DNA from 4 places in the Streptomyces sp. NPDC050535 genome. Region 1 is predicted to be linked to each of the others. Evidence: riboswitches for the same ligand, from Rfam matches in the RefSeq annotation. Region 1 holds a riboswitch; each other region holds the start of a gene.
The links. Region 1 has a riboswitch for cyclic di-AMP ahead of ACIBLC_RS00525 (M23 family metallopeptidase). Riboswitches for the same ligand answer to the same signal wherever they lie in the genome.
Positions count from the first base shown of each region.

Region 2: it holds a riboswitch for cyclic di-AMP, as region 1 does, so the genes downstream of both, ACIBLC_RS34820 (transglycosylase family protein) here and ACIBLC_RS00525 (M23 family metallopeptidase) in region 1, are expected to answer to the same signal.
Region 3: it holds a riboswitch for cyclic di-AMP, as region 1 does, so the genes downstream of both, ACIBLC_RS39725 (M23 family metallopeptidase) here and ACIBLC_RS00525 (M23 family metallopeptidase) in region 1, are expected to answer to the same signal.
Region 4: it holds a riboswitch for cyclic di-AMP, as region 1 does, so the genes downstream of both, ACIBLC_RS04635 (peptidoglycan DD-metalloendopeptidase family protein) here and ACIBLC_RS00525 (M23 family metallopeptidase) in region 1, are expected to answer to the same signal.

Region 1 is NZ_JBITHE010000001.1:124,608-129,587, reverse strand. Features, by position in the region: gene ACIBLC_RS00540 (GNAT family N-acetyltransferase) at 1-370, opposite strand, end outside; gene ACIBLC_RS00535 (HPr family phosphocarrier protein) at 568-849, shown strand; gene ACIBLC_RS00530 (GntR family transcriptional regulator) at 1,000-1,695, opposite strand; gene ACIBLC_RS00525 (M23 family metallopeptidase) at 1,933-2,661, opposite strand; cyclic di-AMP (ydaO/yuaA leader) riboswitch at 2,674-2,834, opposite strand; gene ACIBLC_RS00520 (M16 family metallopeptidase) at 3,049-4,437, opposite strand; gene ACIBLC_RS00515 (M16 family metallopeptidase) at 4,434-4,980, opposite strand, start outside.
Region 2 is NZ_JBITHE010000023.1:28,221-33,200, forward strand. Features, by position in the region: gene ACIBLC_RS34805 (recombinase family protein) at 1-447, shown strand, start outside; gene ACIBLC_RS34810 (transposase) at 522-923, shown strand; gene ACIBLC_RS34815 (transglycosylase family protein) at 1,316-2,182, shown strand; cyclic di-AMP (ydaO/yuaA leader) riboswitch at 2,367-2,531, shown strand; gene ACIBLC_RS34820 (transglycosylase family protein) at 2,536-3,240, shown strand; gene eno (phosphopyruvate hydratase) at 3,616-4,902, shown strand.
Region 3 is NZ_JBITHE010000038.1:22,513-27,492, forward strand. Features, by position in the region: gene ACIBLC_RS39720 (aldo/keto reductase) at 1-724, opposite strand, end outside; gene ACIBLC_RS39725 (M23 family metallopeptidase) at 861-1,889, opposite strand; cyclic di-AMP (ydaO/yuaA leader) riboswitch at 1,901-2,058, opposite strand; gene ACIBLC_RS39730 (PP2C family protein-serine/threonine phosphatase) at 2,272-3,435, opposite strand; tRNA gene ACIBLC_RS39735 (tRNA-Met) at 3,575-3,648, opposite strand; gene ACIBLC_RS39740 (alginate lyase family protein) at 3,710-4,924, opposite strand.
Region 4 is NZ_JBITHE010000001.1:1,059,511-1,064,490, reverse strand. Features, by position in the region: gene ACIBLC_RS04645 (SGNH/GDSL hydrolase family protein) at 1-263, opposite strand, end outside; gene ACIBLC_RS04640 (DUF6250 domain-containing protein) at 407-1,123, opposite strand; gene ACIBLC_RS04635 (peptidoglycan DD-metalloendopeptidase family protein) at 1,393-2,319, opposite strand; cyclic di-AMP (ydaO/yuaA leader) riboswitch at 2,324-2,499, opposite strand; gene ACIBLC_RS04630 (tyrosine-protein phosphatase) at 3,070-3,867, shown strand; gene ACIBLC_RS04625 (DUF6126 family protein) at 3,956-4,108, opposite strand; gene ACIBLC_RS04620 (helix-turn-helix domain-containing protein) at 4,105-4,749, opposite strand; gene ACIBLC_RS04615 (aspartate aminotransferase family protein) at 4,810-4,980, opposite strand, start outside.

The DNA of each region.
Region 1 (4,980 bases):
CCTGGTGGGCGTCCTGGACCAGGAAGGCGACCTCGGCCTCATCGGCGGGGGCGGAGGCGGGCCGGCCGTCGGCGTTGATCCTGTCGTACCGCACGGTGGCGATGAACTCGCCGCCCACCGTGGCCGCGAGTCCCACCCGGTCCACGAAGTCGTGGTGCGTGAAGCGGTGGACGTCCTTGGCGGACAGGCGCGGATAGGGCGCGAAGAAGCGGTAGTACTTCGACTCGTCGGAGACCTGTTCGTAGAAGCTGACCAGGCGCTCGGCGTCGTCGACGGTGATGGGCCTGACGCGTGCGGTGCCGCCGTCACGCAGCACCACGTCCGCCTCCCAGTGGGAGGGGTACTCGTGCCGGTCCGGCGAGGTCTGCATGGGCCCCACAGTACGGCTCGCGTCTGACAACGGCGCGAGGCAGTCTTGGGGGGAACCGAAGCCGGATCCAGGCCGGGATCCGGTGCCGGGTCCGGGACGGGAGCAAGGGGTTTGTCACCCTCTGGCCCGCTCCGGGCACGCTTGACATTATGGGACACTGGTCTAGACAACCTGAGACATCTGAAGGGCAGCATCACATGGCTGAGCGCCGCGTCAACGTCGGCTGGGCGGAGGGCCTTCACGCCCGCCCCGCCTCCATCTTCGTCCGGGCGGCCACGGCCTCCGGCGTCCCTGTGACGATCGCCAAGGCTGACGGGAACCCCGTCAACGCGGCCTCCATGCTCGCGGTCCTCGGCCTGGGCGCCCAGGGCGGCGAGGAGATCGTCCTCGCGTCCGACGCCGAGGGAGCGGACGCCGCTCTCGACCGTCTGGCGAAGCTGGTCTCCGAGGGACTCGAGGAGCTTCCCGAGACGGTCTGACCCGAAACCGTCAGAGGTTCGGCGTTTTCCTCGTTCGAAAACACCGGCAAGGGCCCGCCCGAATTATCGGGTGGGCCCTTCGCATTTCCATTGCGCGGGCAGCATGAATAATCTCCCGCGAATTACTCCTCTTTGTATACGGCGCTCATGTTAATGCCGCAGGCCCGTCATGTTTACGGGATGTTGCGAAGTCCTCACACGGTCCTGCCGGTCCCCCGCGCCGGGAAACCGGAGCCGGTGCGCGACCGTCGCGCGTTCGGTGTGCAGGGCGGTGATCGCCCGCGCCCGCTCGCTGTCGCCACGCGCGACGGCGTCCACGATCCCGCCGTGCTCCGCCCAGGAGTCCGCCGGGTTGGCCGGCGCCTCGACCGTGTACATCCAGGCGATCTTGTGGCGCAACTGGGCGAGCGTGGAGGTCAGCGCGGGGCTTCCGGAGGCCTGCGCGAGGGTCTCGTGGAACCAGCCGCCCAGCGAGCGCAGATCCTCGCTGTTGCCCCTCCTGGCCCGCTCCTGACCCAGCCTGACCAGGCCTCGGAGCACCTTGAGGTGAGCTTCGGTGCGGCGCTGCGCGGCCCGCGCGGCCCCGAGCGGCTCCAGGAGCATGCGCATCTCCAGCAGGTCCGCGGCCTCCTGCTCGCTCGGCTCCGCGACGCACGCGCCCGCGTGCCGCCGGGTGAGGACGAAACCCTCGGCCTCCAGCGTGCGCAGGGCCTCGCGCACGGGGACGCGCGAGACGCCGTAGCGGCGCGCGAGCAGTTCCTCGGTGAGCCGGCTGCCGCGCTCGTAGACACCCGCGACGATGTCGTCACGGATCGCCGTGCATACCGAGTGCGCAGGAACACGCATACCGGACCTCCGCTTTAATCCCCGTGAAACGCCGTCGATTGGCACTTGTCCAGTGACTCTATTGCAGAGACTCGGAATTTCCGATGGCGGACCGGAATCGAGGGATATTTTTTGGACAGGAAGGCGTTCGAAACGACAAGGTCCCGGCTCGTTCGAGCCGGGACCTTCTGAAGTACGTAAGCGAGCGGTGAAAGGTTCACTCGGCGCCGAGGACCGGACGTCGACGCCGGACCGGGATCAGACGCTCACGCCGTGCGAGCGGAGGTACGCGACGGGGTCGATGTCCGAGCCGTACTCGGCGGTCGTCCGGGCCTCGAAGTGGAGGTGCGGCCCTGTGGTGTTGCCGGTGGCCCCGGAGAGGGCTATCTGCTGACCCGGGGTCACCGTCTGGCCCACGGAGACACCGATGGACGACAGGTGGCCGTACATCGTGTAGGTGCCGTCGTTCATCCTCAGGACGATCTCGTTGCCGTAGGAGCCGCCCCAGCCGGCGGTGACGACCGTGCCGGAGCCGACCGCGTGGACCGGGGTGCCGGACGCGGCGTGGAAGTCGACGCCGGTGTGGCTGCCGGAGGACCAGAGACTGCCGCCGGTCCTGTAGCCGGTGGAGACGTACGAGCCGCTGACCGGCGTGACGAAGGTGTTGAGTCGCTTGCGCTCCGCGGCACGGGCGGCACGTGCCTTGGCCTCGCGCTCCTCCTCGGCCTTCCGCAGCGCCTCGGCCTCGTCGGCGGCGTGCTGCTGGGCGGCGGCCTGCGCGTCGATCTGGTCGGCTATCGAGTCACCGATCGCGATGGCCCGGGTGAGGCCGGTCTGCTCGACGGAGTTGTCCGCGGCGAGCGCCGGGACCGCCAGGGTGCCGAGGACACCGGTGGTGGTGAGCGCCGCTACGCCGATGGCGTTCGTGGTCGTGCGCTTCACGCGGCTCGGGCGACGGTGCTTCCCTGTGCCACAGGTGAACGCCATGTAGGGGTTGATCCTTTCCTTCCCTCTCGCCTACCGGGTTAGCTGACGGGTTCGGAGCAGGAAGGTCTCCTACGGACCACCTCCGAAGAGGACGTCCGATTCACCCCAGGGACTGCGTGTGGGTCCCCGGCTCCCCTGGCTCGCGCCACAGGGGGATTAGGCGATGGCTGTCCGGATGCCGCGGGCGCGGCGCAGTGCCTGACGAACAGCCGGACCGACGCTAAACGGGACATCTTTCAATCGACAAACGGAACACGGCTTTTGTAGCGCATGCCACAGAGCAGACAGGCAACCTCTCTACCAATACGGACAAATGGGGGCCCAGGAGGCTCTGCCGCCTCCTGGGCCCCCATGGGAGCGAACTGATCAAATCCGCTCCGCTCGGTCCTACTCGGCCGCCACGACGGTCACTTCACCGATTCCGAGGGCCTTGACCGGCTCCTCGATCGTCGCGGCGTCGCCCACCAGGACGGTCACCAGGCGGTCCACCGGGAAGGCGCTCACGGCGGCCGCGGTGGCCTCCACGGTGCCGGTCTCGGCGAGCTGCCGGTACAGCGTCGACTGGTAGTCGTCCGGCAGGTGCTGCTCGACCTGGTCGGCCAGCGTGCCCGCGACAGCCGCCGCCGTCTCGAACTTGAGGGGTGCCACACCCACCAGGTTCTGCACGGCGATGTCGCGCTCGGCGTCGGTCAGTCCCTCCGCGGCGAGGGTGCGCAGCACCTTCCAGAGGTCGTCGAGCGCCGGACCGGTGTTCGGGGTGTCCACCGAGCCGCTGATGGCGAGCATCGCGGCACCCGTGCCGTCCGCCGCGGAACGCAGCACCTGGCCGAACGCCCGTACCCCGTAGGTGTAACCCTTCTCCTCGCGCAGGACACGGTCCAGGCGCGAGGTGAGGGTGCCGCCGAGGCAGTACGTGCCGAGTACCTGGGCGGGCCACACACGGTCGTGCCGGTCGGCGCCGATCCGGCCGATGAGCAGCTGCGTCTGGACGGCGCCGGGACGGTCCACGATGACGACCCGGCCGGTGTCGTCGGCGGTGACCGGCGGCACCGGGCGCGGCTCGGCGGACGAGCCGGTCCACGCGCCGAGCGTGTCGGCGAGCAGCGCGTCGAGGTCGACTCCGGTGAGGTCGCCGACGATCACGGCGGTGGCCGTGGCGGGGCGAACGTGCTTCTCGTAGAAGGCGCGTACGGCCGCCGCGTCGATCGCGGAGACCGTCTCCTCGGTGCCCTGGCGCGGTCGCGACATGCGCGAGGTGGCCGGGAACAGCTCCTTGGAGAGCTCCTTCGCGGCGCGGCGACCCGGGTTGGCCGACTCGTGCGGGATCTCGTCCAGCCGGTTGCGCACCAGCCGCTCGATCTCGCTGTCCGCGAACGCCGGTGCCCTCAGGGCGTCGGCGAGCAGGTCGAGCGCCTTCGGGAGGCGCGAGACGGGGACTTCGAGCGACACACGTACGCCGGGGTGGTCGGCGTACGAGTCGAGCGTGGCGCCGCAGCGCTCCAGCTCGGCGGCGAACTCCTCGGCGGAGAGCTTGTCGGTGCCCTCGGAGAAGGCCCGCGCCGTGATCGTGGCGACTCCGTCGAGGCCCGCGGGCTCGGCCTCCAGCGGCGCGGCGAGCAGCACCTCCACGGCGACGACCTGCTGGCCGGGGCGGTGGCAGCGCAGCACGGTCAGGCCGTTGCCGAGAGTGGCCCGTTCGGGGGCGGGGAAGGCCCACGGCCTGGCCTCGCCGGCCTGCGGCTGGGGGTGGAACTCCATGGTGGCGAGCTCGGTCACTTCGCCGCCTCCTCGTCGGTGTCTTCAGCGGCTTCAGCGTTTTCGGCGTCTTCAGCGGCAATCGGTTCGTAGACCAGCACGGCGCGGTTGTCGGGGCGCAGGCGGGACTTGGCGACCTCCTGGACCTCCTCGGCCGTGATGTCCAGAACGCGCTGTACGGCGGTCAGGGCGAGCTGCGGGTCGCCGAACAGGACGGCGTACCGGCACAGTTCGTCGGCGCGGCCCGCGACGGTGCCGAGCCGGTCCAGCCACTCACGCTCCAACTGGGCCTGCGCGCGCTCCATTTCCTCGGCCGTGGGGCCCTCCTCGGCGAACCGGGCGAGCTCCTCGTCCACGGCGGCCTCGATGACCGGGATCCGGACGTCACCGGAGGTCTTCACGTCGAGCCACCCCAGGGAGGGCGCTCCGGCCAGCCGCAGCAGGCCGAACCCGGCCGCCACGGCGCTGCGGTCACGGCGTACGAGCCGGTTGTAGAGCCGGGAGGACTCGCCGCCGCCGAGGACGGTCAGGGCCAGGTCGGCCGCGTCGCTCGCGCGCGTGCCG
Region 2 (4,980 bases), on a different contig from region 1:
TCCTACCGCTGCAAGGGGGTTCTCAAGATCCCCTCTTGCGGTGAGCCCTACATCGAGGCGGACGGCATCGAAAGCGCCGTCTGGATGGAGCTGGCCCGGATTCTCAATGACGAGGGACGCTTCCAGGGTCCGGCCGCCGAACGGGTGGGCGGACTCCCCGGAGACGCGGACTCCCCGGAGACAAGGAGAAATACGACAGTCGCGTCGCTGAGTTCACGACCAGGATCGCCGAACAGGAGCACCTGCTCGAGGTGCGCATCCCTGAGTACGTACGCGCCGGTGTCGACCCAGCGGTACTCAGGGCCTCCGTCATGGCGCTCGAGACCGAACTCGCGGAGCTCCGGGACCAGCTCAAGTTCGCCCAGCAGTGGTTGGAGGCGAACAGCGACCGTTGGCGCGCGGCTCCCGACCTATTCGACATCGAGACCAGCGCCGAGGAGCGGCTGAGGAACCTGACGCCGGAGGAGTGCAGGCAGGTCGTCGACATGTTCGACCTCAAGGTCGTCCTCGGTGGGGCCGCCATGCTCGGCAAACCCGGCGTGAGGTGCGCCGTCAGTGAGTGGCACTGGACGACCGGCACGAAGGTACCGCCGGACCCCGATGACGAACAGTGGGAGGAGGTGCTGGAGGTGCTGCGGTCGTACTTCACCAAGCGCCACTTCACGAGCAAGTACGACATCCGCATTCAGTTCGAAGGGATGCTCCATCGTCTTCGGCACGGCCTCTCCTGGACTGACATGCCGCTCACTTGGGGACCTGTCAACCCGATTCGTGAGCGCCACCTGTCGTGGTGGCAGAAGGGTGCGTGGCCGGAAGTCATGAAGGCCCTGGACGCCGGCATCGACGGAGTCGGCGCTTACCAGCGGCCGGTCCTGCCGCAGTTCACGGTGACCGGTCAATTCCGGGACCGGGGAGCTCGGTGAGACCCTGCCACCCGCCTTCCCGACCTCCAACTCGCGGGTGATTCCGCTGATTTGCGGTGGCGCGGTGGGCTGATTATGCGTGGATTGCGCACTCTTCCAGTGGAGTTCACCACTCCGCGCCAGTTGTCCCCCGGGCGGTCGCAAGGGTCTTCGGGTGTCGCGAAAAGCTGACGCTTCCTCAACATTGTGATCTTCACGTGATCTGCGCTGCATCGACTTGTGACAAGCGTTCGAGTGTCGATACGTTCCTCGTCAGCACGGATCATCCGTCGCCGGCGTCGTCGTACGTCGCTGTTGTCACCTGCTGTCACGCGAAAGGCTTCCGTATGCTCTCCGGGAACGGCCGTCATCGTCGACCCCGTCAGGCTCCGGCTCTCATGGTCGCGGCAGGGGTGACCGGATCGGCCATCGTGATCCCGTTGCTCGCCGCCACGGGTGCGAGCGCGGCCGACGCCACGACCTGGGACCGCGTCGCGGAGTGCGAGACGGACGCCTCCTGGAGCGAGAACACCGGCGACGGGTACTACGGCGGGCTGCACTTGACCCAGTGGGACTGGGAGAACTACGGCGGCCTCGACTACGCCCCGAGCGCCGACCAGGCCAGCCGCTCGCAGCAGATAGCCATCGCCGAGAAGATCCTCGACGGCCGCGGCGTCGTCGCCTGGCCCACCTGCGGGCCCCTCTCCGCGCTCAGCGAGGACTCGGCCCTGGACATCGACACGGGCCTCCTGGACGGCTCGTCGCCGTCCGACGAGTCGACGGGCTCGACGGGCTCGACGGATTCAACCGGCTCGACCGGTTTGGACGTACTGCCCGATTCGTCCACTCCGTCGCCGTCCACCTCGCCCTCCTCAGGAGCTTCCTCGGACACCTCCGCGGATCCGGCCGAGTCCGGCGACGCGAGCGCGACGAAGGATGGCGATTCGGACAAGTCCACCCAGAGTGCCTATCCTTCGGACGCGGCGAGCACCTCCGGACGTCACCGCGGTACCGCCGCCCAGGACGCGACCGACAGCCGTACGGACGACAACTCGTCCGGGCGGCACGCCTCACGCGACTCCGCGACGGCTCGCGAGACCATCGTCGGCTCCTACCCGGCCGTCGTCGACGAGAGGCTCTCGGTCATCGCGGAGGCCTTCGGTCTCGTCGGTGGATGGCTCGACCCGTCCACCGCGGACGAGGAGACGGCCGACGTCGAGGCGCCTGTCGTCTTCCCCGGTCACGGCCTTGACAATGCTGCCGAACCGGTCGAAAAGTAGCGGGAGTTCGGGTCATGGTTCGCCATGGAATGTCCGGTTTGGTGAGAATGAGAGATGGATCTCAGACCCCCTGATCGTCTTTGATATTCCGCCCGCGGCCTGTCTACGGTCGTGACCGCTCGCCACTGGTGAGCCCCGTGGGTCGCAACGCCGAATCCTGCCAGCGGCCGTACGGGAACAATCGTCGCGTCAAGCGCCGTAGGCAGGAGCGGGGGACCCAAGGTAAGTGCCGCGCCCGGTAGTTGACCGGGAGTGGCTTGGGGTGAAGACGTGCACCGCAAGGTGCGCGACCGGGCACTCACCCGCCCGAACCCGACAGCTCACCTCGTAGGCGTCGGTGAGGGGATCACTTCATGCTGCGTTCGTGCAAGGGCAAGCACCGTCGTCCGTCCAAGGCCACCCGTATCGTCACGCTCGCCGGGGTCGCCGGTGTCGCCGTCGCCGCCCCGCTGATGGCGTCCGGCACGGCCTCCGCCGCCAGCACCTCCGAGTGGGACACCGTCGCCCAGTGCGAGTCGGGCGGCAACTGGTCCATCAACACCGGCAACGGCTACTACGGCGGCCTGCAGTTCTCCGCCTCCACCTGGTCCGCCTACGGCGGCAGCGCGTACGCCTCCACCGCCGACCAGGCTTCCAAGTCCCAGCAGATAACCGTCGCCGAGAAGGTCCTCGCGGCGCAGGGCAAGGGTGCCTGGCCGTCCTGCGGCACCGGCCTGTCGGGTGCCGCGTACAACGGTGGTACGAGCGACTCGTCCTCGTCGTCGGGCAACTCGCAGAGCACCACCCCTTCGCAGCAGCCGAGCGCCAAGACCGACGAGCAGCGTTCCTCGCGCTCCTCGGAGCGCCCGACCGTCGCCAAGGAGACCGTCGAGACCCCGACCGGAAAGACGGTCAAGAAGGGCGACGGCGAGTACAAGGTGAAGAAGGGCGACAGCCTCAGCGCCATCGCCGAGGCGAAGAACGTCAAGGGCGGCTGGCAGAAGCTGTTCGAGCTGAACAAGGACATCATCGACGACGCGGACTTCATCTTCCCGGGTCAGCAGCTCCACCTCAGCTGACGGTCGGGTCCGCCGGCCCGCGGCGGTCGGCCGGCGAATCACATCCGGCTCGTAGCTGAACCACGGCCCGCTCATATACGTGGTCCTCATACTGAGGGCCTCGTGTGGGTCATCCCCCGTCCCCACGGGCTCCCCGCTCCGGTGCGTGTTCCCCCGTACGCACCGGGGCGGGGTTTTTTCTTTCCGGGTCCGGTCCGGGCGTCGGTTCCGCCTCCGGGCCGGTATTCATTCCCTTTTTGTTCCATTCTGGAACAATGTTCGCTCCCAGTTCTGCCCAAGAGGTGGTCGACCGGCTGGCCGAAGCGCCGGAGCCGGTTAGGCTCATCCCGCGGGGCTGCCACAGTCCCGCGTACCCGCGTCACATCCCAGAAGGAGATGCTCGTGCCGTCCATCGACGTCGTCGTAGCCCGGGAAATCCTCGACTCGCGAGGGAACCCCACCGTCGAGGTCGAGGTCGGCCTCGATGACGGCAGCACCGGTCGTGCCGCCGTCCCGTCCGGCGCCTCCACCGGAGCCTTCGAGGCCATCGAGCTGCGCGACGGTGACCCCAACCGCTACCACGGCAAGGGTGTCGAGAAGGCCGTCCTCGCCGTCATCGAGCAGATCGGCCCGGAGCTCGTCGGCTACGACGCCACCGAGCAGCGCCTGATCGACCAGGCGATGTTCGACCTGGACGCCACCGACAACAAGGGCTCGCTCGGCGCCAACGCCATCCTCGGCGTCTCCCTCGCCGTCGCCCACGCCGCCTCCGAGGCCAGCGACCTCCCCCTCTTCCGCTACCTGGGCGGCCCGAACGCGCACCTGCTGCCCGTTCCGATGATGAACATCCTGAACGGCGGGTCGCACGCCGACTCCAACGTCGACATCCAGGAGTTCATGATCGCCCCGATCGGCGCGGAGTCCTTCTCCGAGGCGCTGCGCTGGGGCGCCGAGGTCTACCACACCCTCAAGAAGGTGCTGAAGACCAAGGGCCTGTCCACCGGCCTCGGCGACGAGGGCGGCTTCGCCCCGAACCTGGAGTCCAACCGCGCCGCGCTCGACCTCATCATCGAGGCCATCAAGCAGGCCGGTTACATCCCCGGCGAGCAGATCGGGCTCGCGCTCGACGTCGCCGCGTCCGAGTTCTACAAGGACGGCAAGTACGAGTTCGAGGGCAAGTCCCGCTCGGCCGCCGAGATGACCGAGTACTACGAGGAGCTCGTCTCCGCGTACCCGCTCGTCTCCATCGAGGACCCGCTGTACGAGGACGACTGGGCCGGCTGGAAGGTCATCACCGACAAGCTGGGCGACAAGGTCCAGATCGTCGGCGACGACCTCTTCGTCACCAACCCGGAGCGCCTGGCCCGCGGTATCGAGGAGGGCTCCGCGAACGCCCTGCTCGTCAAGGTCAACCAGATCGGCTCGCTGACCGAGACGCTGGACGCCGTGGAGATGGCGCAGCGCAACGGCTTCAAGTGCATGATGTCGCACCGCTCCGGCGAGACCGAGGACGTCACCATCGCCGACCTCGCGGTCGCGGTGAACTGCGGTCAGATCAAGACCGGCGCCCCGGCCCGCTCGGACCGCGTCGCCAAGTACAACCAGCTGCTGCGTATCGAGGAGATCCTCGACGACGCCGCGGTGTACGCCGGCCGCAGCGCGTTTCCCCGCTTCAAGGGCTGACGCCCCGCGCTCGGCGGTTCCCCGCTTCAAGGGCTGAGCGCCACCCGCTTGGGAAGCGTCGTCCGTACGTCCCCGTAC
Region 3 (4,980 bases), on a different contig from region 1:
TCTCCAGGTGCTTCGCGGCGCCCGCCGCACGCGGGGAGTCGACCGTCCTGCCCGGGCGGTACTTGCCGGTGAGGAAACCGGAGGCCAGGGCGTAGTACGGGACGGCCGCCAGGCCCGAGCGGGAGGCGATGTCGTACAGCGGGCCCTCGTAGGTGTCGCGCGAGACCAGGTTGTAGTGCGGCTGGAGGGCGACGTAGCGGGCGAGCCCCTCGCGGTCGGAGAGGTCCAGGGACTCCTGGAGCCGCTCGGGTGTGATGTTGGACGCGGCGATGTAGCGCACCTTGCCCGCCGTCACCAGTTCGTCGAGCGCGCCGATGATCTCCTCGACCGGCACCTCGGTCTTGTCGTAGTGCGTGAAGTACAGGTCGATGTAGTCGGTGCCCAGGCGGCGCAGGGACGCGTCGGCGGCGGCCCTGATGTTGGCGGCTGACAGCCCCGGGTACTCGGGGTGCTGGCTGACCTTGGTGGCGATCACGAGGTCGGAGCGGTTGCCGCGCGCCTTCAGCCACCTGCCGATGATGGTCTCGGACTCGCCGCCGTGGTTGCCCTCGATCCACGCGGAGTACGAGTCGGCGGTGTCGAGGAAGTTGCCGCCCGCGGCCGTGTACGCGTCGAGCACGGCGAAGGACTGGGCCTCGTCGGCGGTCCAGCCGAACACGTTGCCGCCGAGGGCGAGCGGGAAGACCTCGAGGTCGGACGAGCCGAGCTTGCGAAGAGAAGTCATGCCCGACTTCAACATCCCCGGCGGACAGCCGTATTCCAGACACGCCTGACCGGCAGCCCTGACGTCGGGGGGTTGCCGTCGAAGCCGCCGGGGATCGGAGAACGTACGCCTCAGGGAGTGAGCCCCTGGCTCCGCCTCAGGGGGTGAGCCCCTTGCTCTGCAGCCACGCCAGCGGGTCGATGCCGGTCCCGGCGCCGCCGGGGTGCACCTCGAGGTGCAGATGCGCGCCGGTGACGTTGCCGGTCGCGCCCACGCGCCCGATGACATCGCCGGTGGCGACCTTCTGCCCGACGCTGACACTGATCGACGACTGGTGGGCGAACCAGAGCTCGGTTCCGTCGTCGAGCGTGAGCACCGTCTTGTAGCCGTACGACCCGTCCCAGCCGGCCGCGGTGATGGTGCCGCTGTGGACCGCCTTGATCAGCGTGCCCGTGGGCGCCGCGAAGTCCAGGCCGGTGTGGTAGCCGGAGGACCACAGCGCGCCGGCCTGACCGAAGGTCGAGGTGAGGGTGTACGAGGAGGTCGGCAGCGTGTAGCTCTTGGCGAGCTCGGCGAGACGCGCGGCCTCGGCCTTCGCCTCCGCCTCTTCCTCCGCCTTCTTCTTCGCCGCGGCGGCCTTGGCCTTCGCCGCGTCCTCCGCCTTCTTGGCGGCGTCGGAGGCCTTCTTCACGGCGGCGACCTGGGCGGCCTGCTGGGCCGCGGTGTCGGCCTGGTCCTGCTGGACCTCGGCCTGCTGCATGATGCGGGCGCGCAGCACCTCGCCGGCGTCCGTGGCGCCCTGCTCGGTGTCGGCCGTGGTCAGACCGGCGCTGGTGAGCGGGGTGATGGAGCCCGTGGGCTCGGGGGAACTGTCGTCGGAGAGGATCGTGCCCACGGACGGCAGGTCGGGCAGCGAGATCGAGACCGGCGGCTTGCCGGGCGCCGCGGTGGCCATGCCGCCCGCGCCGACGGCGGCTATGACACCGACGCCCAGAACGGTGGAACTGCGCGCGAGTCCGCCGCCTCCACGCTGCTTGGAGACGCGGTGCCGGCCGCGGATGGGAAGGAGGGATTCCGCGGTGGGATTCCATTCCTCCCGGGGGCCCTCGTCCTCTGCGCCGAAACCGAAGGTGTGCGTTCCGCTCGGCGGATACGAGGGTGCCTGGGCAGGCCCGTTGGACGCCACGTGGGCGTGCTCCTTTCCTTCCTTCTCGCCTACCGGGTTAGCTGACGGGTTCGGAGCAGGAAGGTCTCCTACGCGCGTCAACCCGCGGTGTCTCCACCGCGAAAGACGCTCGATTCACCCCAAGTTGGTGGTTCCCCGGCTCCCTTTCGGGATTAGGCGCGTGCGCACGGAGCCGTCTCTCGTGACGGCTGGGACGACCGCGCTGCGTTATCGAACGTTAATAGACGCGGGCCCCGGATTCCAAGCTGTTCTGATTGATCGTTAACGCTTCCGGCCAGGACTTTCAGGTCATCACCGGAGTTAAACGGGCGAGTTGGTCACATCTCTTCGTCACACCGGCCCTGACGGCATGTCAGTTGATGCGCGGAGGGGCGTCACTTGATCACCCCTGGTGACCGAGGGGGTCGTCGGCTCCTCGGCGCCGTACGGCGAGCAGCGCCATGTCGTCCGTCGTGCCGCCGCCGGAGTGCCGGCGGACGTCCTCGGCGAGGGTGGTCAGCAGCGCTTCGGGCGCGGGGAAGGTCCGTCCCGCGAGGCGCGCCGCGGGGTCGTAGAAGCGCCCGCGTTCGTCGCGGGCCTCGGACAGCCCGTCGGTGTGGACGAGCAGCGTGGCCTCCAGCGGGAACACCGTCTCCCGTGCGCGGTCGGTCCGGACGCCCAACTCGCCCATTCCCAGCGGCAGTGCGGGCTCCCCGGCGTCGAGCGCGACGAGCGTGCCGTCGGCGTGCAGGAGCAGCGGCGGGGGATGGCCCCGGTTGACGATCCGCACGGTCTCCTCGCCGTGCGGGATCTCCGCCAGCACGGCCGTGGTGAACCCCTCGAGGATCTCGAGGCCGTCACGCCGGACGCTCTCGCGCGCCAGCGCCCGCTCCAGACGCCCCGCGACCGCTTCCAGCGTCGCCTCCTGCTCGGCGGCCTCCCGGAACGCCCCGATGACGACGGCGACGACGGCCACCGCGCCCATGCCCTTCCCCCGTACGTCGCCCACGACCAGGCGTACCCCGTACGGGGAGTCCTGCACCGCGTACAGGTCACCGCCGATGAACGCGTCCTCCTGCGCCGCCTCGTACCGCGCCGCGATGTCGAGCCCGCCGATCCGGCGTTCGGGCTGCGGCAGGACGGCTCGCTGGGCGGCCTCGGCGATCTCGCGGACGGAGGCGAGCCGTGCGTTGCCGCGGCGGACCACGACGTTGATGAGGGCGGCCAGAACGGCGGCCGTGGCCACCGTGATCGTCTCGGTGACCGCCTCCGCGAGCAGGGCGACGCCGAGCCTGATGTGGAACGCGACCAGCACGACGACGGCGCCGACACCGGTGAGCACGGTGCCGCGCAGCGTGTAGAGGGCCGCCGCCACGAGCGGGGCCGCCGTGAGGAGAGGGCCGCCGGTGAAGTCCCTCGGCGTGAAGTACTCGTACACGGCCCCGGCGACGATGAGCAGCGCGGGGAGCACCCGGACGAACCTTCGCGTGCCGGAGATCCCGCGCCGGTCCTCTCCCGCCGGTCCGGGCGGGTCCCCCGGCCGCCGCGCACCTGCTTGCTGCCGCACCCGTCCAGATTTCCCGGAGCGGGGCCGGGGGGCGACCGGTGTGGGCCGACCGGGCGACGCGCGGTTCGGGCCGGCCAGAACCGCCGGAAACACCAAGGGCCGGAACTCGTGAATCCGAGTTCCGGCCCTTGGCCATAAGTAGCGGGGACAGGATTTGAACCTGCGACCTCTGGGTTATGAGCCCAGCGAGCTACCGAGCTGCTCCACCCCGCGTCGTTAAACCCAACTATACGCCACTCGCGGGACGCCCGGCACCACCATTGATGTCCACCCCTCAGCCGGCCGGATTCCCGGTGTGCGTGAGCGTCTCCCAGGACACGAACAGATCGTCCGTGCCGGCCGGCCGCGTCTGCTCGGCCAGCCGGTGGGCGGCCGGGACGTGCACGTCGAGCCGGTCCTCCAGGTGGTTGAGCGCGACCTCCAGGTCGGGCCCCATGTTCCGGTCGACCCGCCCGCCGCACAGCCACCCCGGCGCCGTCTCCCCCAGCTGGTACCTGGAGTGGAAGTCGAGCGCGGCCTTCAGCCGGTCCTTGACGTCGCGGTAGAGGTCGACGCCCTGGTGCCAGGCGGTCTCGGCGATGTGCGCGGTGGCGGCGAGCGAGTACCCGACGTGCTTGAAGTTGCGGCAGGTCTCCTGCGAGACCCCGTCCGTGTACCGCCGCTGCCCGAACCAGTACGTGGTCAGCTTCTGCGGGGTGTCGACGGTGCTGCCGGCGGGCGTCAGCGGCACCTTCCCGTCCTTGGCGAGGTAGAAGTACGCGGGCACCCGCTGCCGGAACCGCTCGACGGCGTCGTCGAACGCCTTGTGGTCGTCGAGGAACACGGCGATGCCGATGGCGGCGTCGGTCATGACGAGGTCCCAGTTCCCGTTGTAGTCCGGGACCTTCTCGCTGACCACGGGGAGGTAGGCGGTCCGCAGCATGCCCTGGAACCGCGTCATGCTCGCCGCCGGCCAGTCGGCTCCGGTGTGCCGCACGATCTCCCCGGCCCGCGCCCACGTCGACCCGGCCCACGCGGTCTGCAGGCCGGCGTTCCCCGCCGTGTGCTTCTTCACCTTCGCCGACCAGGCGTCCATGATCTGCACGGCCTTGTCGGCGTGCTCCCGCTTGCCCGTGATGCTCCACAGCAACGCCTGCGTGTACGCCGCGATCGCGTCCTCGCGCTCCTCGACGCAGCCGTGCCCGGCCCGGTCGCCGGGCGGACAGTCGACGGTGGCGTACGGCTTCGCCTCGTACCTGTACGACCCGTACTTGCTGTCCCGCATGTCCAGGAACGCCTGGAGCCAAGGCTGTTTCCCGGCCTCCACGTGTTCGCGTACGGCGGTCAGCTGGTCCTTGCTGACGAGCACGCCGGGGTGCGCGAACGCCGCGTTCCCGGATCGCGCCCGCGCCGTCCGCGGCTGCGACGACGACATCCCGCACGACGCCACCAGCCCGACCAGCACCGGCGCCAACAGCACCGCCGTCACACGCCGCCCCACTGCACCCATCGCTGCTCCTGCCTCCGAGTCGGCTCACGAGCAGCCTGACGGCTGGCGGGAGCGGG
Region 4 (4,980 bases), 930 kb from region 1:
GGCCGGATGATGTCGTTGCCGCCCGCGCAGAATGACACCAGATCCGGCGCCAGTTCCTTCGCCCGCGAAAGCTGGTGCTCGACGACCTGGTCGAGCAGTTTCCCGCGCACGGCGAGATTGTTGTAGTTGAAGTCGCCCTCGGGCCGCCGGTCCGCGAGCAGTACCGCGAACCGGTCCGCCCAACCGACAAAAGCGCCGTCAGGCCCGGGGTCGCCGATGCCCTCGGTGAAGCTGTCCCCCACCGCTACGTACGACCCGATCACTGATCTGTTGCCACTCTTCGAATCGTCTGCCACATCGGCCCATGATTCACCTCCGATGTGAGCTACGCGACCGTAGGAAAGGGTTGACGTGTGGTGAGATAAGCCACTCATAAAGTCTGGGTCAAGCCTGGAATAAGGGCCGCTCAGGCGCGGTTGACCAGCCGCCACACCTGGAAGTCCGTAATCCGGAAGTGGCTCCATGTCGTGCGGAACGCGAAGTGCCCGCTCGCGTACGGGTCGGGGTCGCGGTAGTCGAATACCAGCCGTCCGTTGTTCCACCACTGGACGGTGGACCCGTCGGAGACGATCCGGACGCGGTTCGGCCGGTTCGCCGTGAGCAACGGCTCCGTGTAGTCGTACACCAGTGGACGGACCTCCGCCTCGCCGACGTATCTGCGCAGTCTGGTAGTGGTGTTGGAGTTGGCTCCGTAACCGACGTAGTACGTCTTGAGGTAGTCGTACTCCGCCAGAGCACCGCCCCGCGCGGTGGCGAAGAGGTCGCGCGGGGAACGTACGTCGACTGCGTTCCAGAAATTGTTCAGGTCGGAGACCCGGTCGTTGACGCCGCCCGCGGAGACCGGTGTGGCGGTGTACTCGATGACGTACGGCCCGCGGAGCTTCCGCCTGAACCAGACGGTCGCGCCGCTCGGTACGTCGATCTCCAGCACGCCGCGCGCGGCGGTGACCGTGCCGCCGTCCTGGAGTTCGGTGACCCACTGCCCCGGTCCGTGCCGGAAGTCGTCCGCGGCGATCAGCCGGCCGCGCCGGTGTCTCGGTGCGGCGCTCGCACCCTGGGGCGGGACGAGCGCCGCGAGAGCGGCACCGGCAGCCAGGGCTCCGAAGGCTCTGCGCGTGGTCATGGGACACCTTCCGTACGAGGGGCAGCGGTGAACGTCCGGTCCACAGCGGAAAGCGCTTACGGAGATCACTGTGCAGCCCCCGCGACGGGCATGTCGACGCTTCCCCCGGGCTCGCCACAAGACCGCAATGTGCTGAGCGACGAGACCGGCCACGCCGGAGCCGCGTCGCCGATCACGAAACACCGGCCGCGCGACGCGCCGATCACGAAACACCGAAGGCCGGACCCCGGGGATCGTGGGGTCCGGCCTTCAGCGGCGAGGGGGCGGCGTCAGCCGACGGTCACACCGTGCGAGCGCAGGTACGCGGCCGGGTCGACGTCCGAGCCGTAGTCCGGCGTGGTGCGGATCTCGAAGTGCAGGTGCGGTCCGGTGACATTGCCGGTCGCACCGGAGAGCCCGATCTGCTGCCCCTCGGTCACGGTCTGGCCGGCCGAGACGGAGAGGGAGGACATGTGGGCGTACTGCGAGTACTGGCCGTCGGCGTGCTGGATGACGACCTGGTTTCCGTACGCGCCGCCCCAGCCCGCGGAGATGACGGTGCCCGCCGCGATGGACTTGATGGTGGTGCCGGTCGGGACCACGAAGTCGACGCCCGTGTGGTAGCCGCTGGACCACATGCTGCCGGCGACCTTGTAGTTGGTGCCGATGGTGGCGCCCTCGACCGGCAGCGTGTAGCCGGAGCTGCTGGAGTCCGCGGTGTCGGTGGCCGTGGTCGTGGTCTCGGCCGCCGTCTCGGCCGACGACTTCGACGACGACTCGGAGGACTTCGACGACTCGGCGCTGGACGACTTGGCCGTGTCGCTCGACGCGGCGGCCTTCTTGCCGATCGCCAGCTTCAGACCCGGGTGGATCAGAGCGGGGTCCTGGCCGACGGCCTTGCGGTTGTCCGAGTACAGCTTCTTCCAGCCGCCACTGACACTCTGGTCGTCGGCGATCTTCGAGAGCGAGTCACCGGCCTTGACCGCGTAGGTCTTCGTCGCGGTCTTCCGAGCCGCGGCGGGCGCGGCGACGGCCTTTTCGGCAGCCGTGGCGGTCTTCCCCGTAGCCGCGGAAACGGTGGAGGCCGGGGTCGCCGCATGGGCTCCGGTGGCTCCCATCAGCGGCAGCGCGAGCGCGGCACCGCCTGTTCCGGCCACGGCGATCGAGCGCGTGAAACGCTGGGACTTGGGACGGCGGTGCTTACCCTTCGCGGGCATGACGAATTCCTCTCCGGCGCCTGCGAGGTGAGCTGTCGGGTGCGGGCTGGAGATGCCCGGCCACGCGGCTGCGCGGCTATACCCCAAGCCGTTCCGGAGACCGGAACAGGCGTCATACCTGTGGGTCCCCCGCTCCTGCCACATACGGGTGAGTGTGCGGATTCCGGGCGGCGGCAGGATTGGGCGTCCGTCCGGATTGAGGGTGAACGTAAGCGAGATGAGACCGCGTCTACAACCATGTGGGTTTTCTGTGGAAGATCCATCCGTGATCCATTCCGAAATCACCGTCACCCTCCGTGGAGAAAGGGCCTTTCCGCCTTGCCAAATGGCGCGGGAATTCTGGCAGGTTGACAAATCGAGGCCGCAACACATCGTCACGAATATGACGCTGCTCACGCACGTCGACGCAGGGCGCCTTATTCCAGGGCCAGTTGGAATGAAGCAGCTAATTCGGACAGAACAGTCACATGCGACGCAGTCGCATATCTGCCGCATCCAGTTCCTCGTCCCGTCACGTCCGCATCCCGCTGCACGGCAGGTCCCCGGCGCGAGCCCGAGGGACCCGGCGGGAGCCACGGCCCGTACCGACGTCATCGCGCCCGGCGCCCTGAAGGCAACGGCTCCGCACCTGGGAGAACAACGCCTGTGGACAACTCAATGCACCACGAACCCATGTCGTATCGTCGAGAGCGCAACGTCCGTCGGCGGGCGACGCCGAGCAGCGCCGACGGCTGACCGGGAGGAGCCCCCGTGACGCAGCAGGTCCCGTCGACCGAGCCCGAGCTGGCCGCCGTGCGCAACTTCCGGGACGTGGGCGGTCTGCCCACCGTGGACGGCCGCCGGGTGAAGTACGGGGTGCTGTTCCGCAGCGGGCATCTCGCGCACGCCACGGGGGACGACACGGTTTTCCTCAGCTCACTCGGCCTGCACACGATCTTCGACTTCCGCAACGCGTCGGACCAGAAGCTGGAGGGCCCGGACGTCGAGCTGCCGGGCGTGCGGAATGTGAATCTGCCGCTGTCCGACCCGGCCGACGGCGCGGAGTTCTGGAGGATGGTCCGCGACGGCGACCTGGAGCAGCTGCGCGGGCTCCTCGCGGACGGCAAGGGGGCGAACAGGATGATCAGCTCCTACCGCGCGATCATCAGGGACCGCACCGCCGAGCACTCCCAGGTGCTGCGCTCGCTGGCCGAGGACAGTGTCCCCGCGCTGATGCACTGCGCCGCCGGCAAGGACCGCGCCGGCCTCTCCATAGCCGTGACGCTCCTCGCCGTCGGTGTCGAGCGCGAGGCCATCGTGGCCGACTACCTGGAGTCGAACGCCGCGCACCGGCGCTACAGGGTCCACCGCAGCAGCTCCTCCGCCTCGGCGTACTCCCCCGAGGTCATGGAGCTGCTCAGCCCTCTCTTCGACGCCCGCGCCGAGTACCTGACCGCGGCCTTCGAGACGATCGAGGAGACCTGGGGCGGCGTCGACGCCTACCTGGAGAAGGCGCTGGGGCTCACCCCGGAGCTGCGCGACCGGCTGCGCGAACGCCTCCTCGACTGACGCGGGCCGCGGGCCGCGGGCCTCAAGGACGGTCCTCCCGGTCAGGTCGGGATCTTGGGCGGCGGTCCCGGTCCGGGCCGGCGGATGCCTACTGGTTCTGCGCGCCCAGCGTGAAGAGCAGGTAGACGAAGCCCGCGAAGAGGTGGCCGACAGCGACGTAGATGAGCAGCCGCACCCACAGCGCGGGCGGGAGCTTGTCCTCCATGGAGCGGCGCGGGGTGGGTTCCGTGGGTTCGGTCATGGCGTCTCTCCCAGAGTCGGGTGCCCCGTCGCCGGGCCGAGGCACAGCGCGGCGGAGGGGCTCTGCAGCAGGGTGTGTACGAAGAGGAGCTCGGCGCCGTCCCGGTCGGCGGCGGCGATGCGGTGCGGGGTGAGCGAGTCGAAGTGCGCGCTGTCACCCGGCGCCAGCACATGCGCGGTGTCACCCAGGCGCAGCCGCAGCCGTCCCCGCAGGACGTGGAGCCACTCCTCACCGGGGTGGACCCGCACGACGTCACCCTGCGAGCCGTACGGGACGTGCACACGCAGGGCCTGCATCGCGCGGCCGGAACCGCCGGCCTGCCAGTAGGTCCAGCCGCCCGCCGCGGTCGGCTCCATGTCGGCGGCGCGCACCACGGCGTCACGTTCGGCGACCGTCTCGCCGAGCAGCTCCGAGACCGTCGTACCGTAGATACGCGCGAGCGCGAGCAGCATCGGCAGTGAGGGCTGGCGTCGGCCGGTCTCCAGGCGCGAGAGGTGGGCCGGCGAGAGCCCGGCGTCACGGGCCGCCGCCTCCAGGGTCAGCGAGGCACGGCGCCGCAGCTCACGGAGCTGGGGTGCGACAACGTGAAGCTCGTCGGCGTCCCTGCGCGGGGAAGGGTTCGAACCCTCGGCGGTGCTCATGCCTCCATTGAGCCCGAGGGTTGCCCCCGAGGCAATTTTCTTGCCTCAGGGGCAAAACTCTCAACGGTTCGCCACCGCCTGCTTCACCAGTGTCTTCCCGAAGTCCCACATCAGCCCGCCCCCGCCGTGTGCGTCGTCCATCACGGCGGTGAAGGCGTCCACGAAGCGGTCCACGTCCCGCTCGTCGACGACCAGCGGCGGGATCAGCTTGATCACCTCCAGGTGATCGCC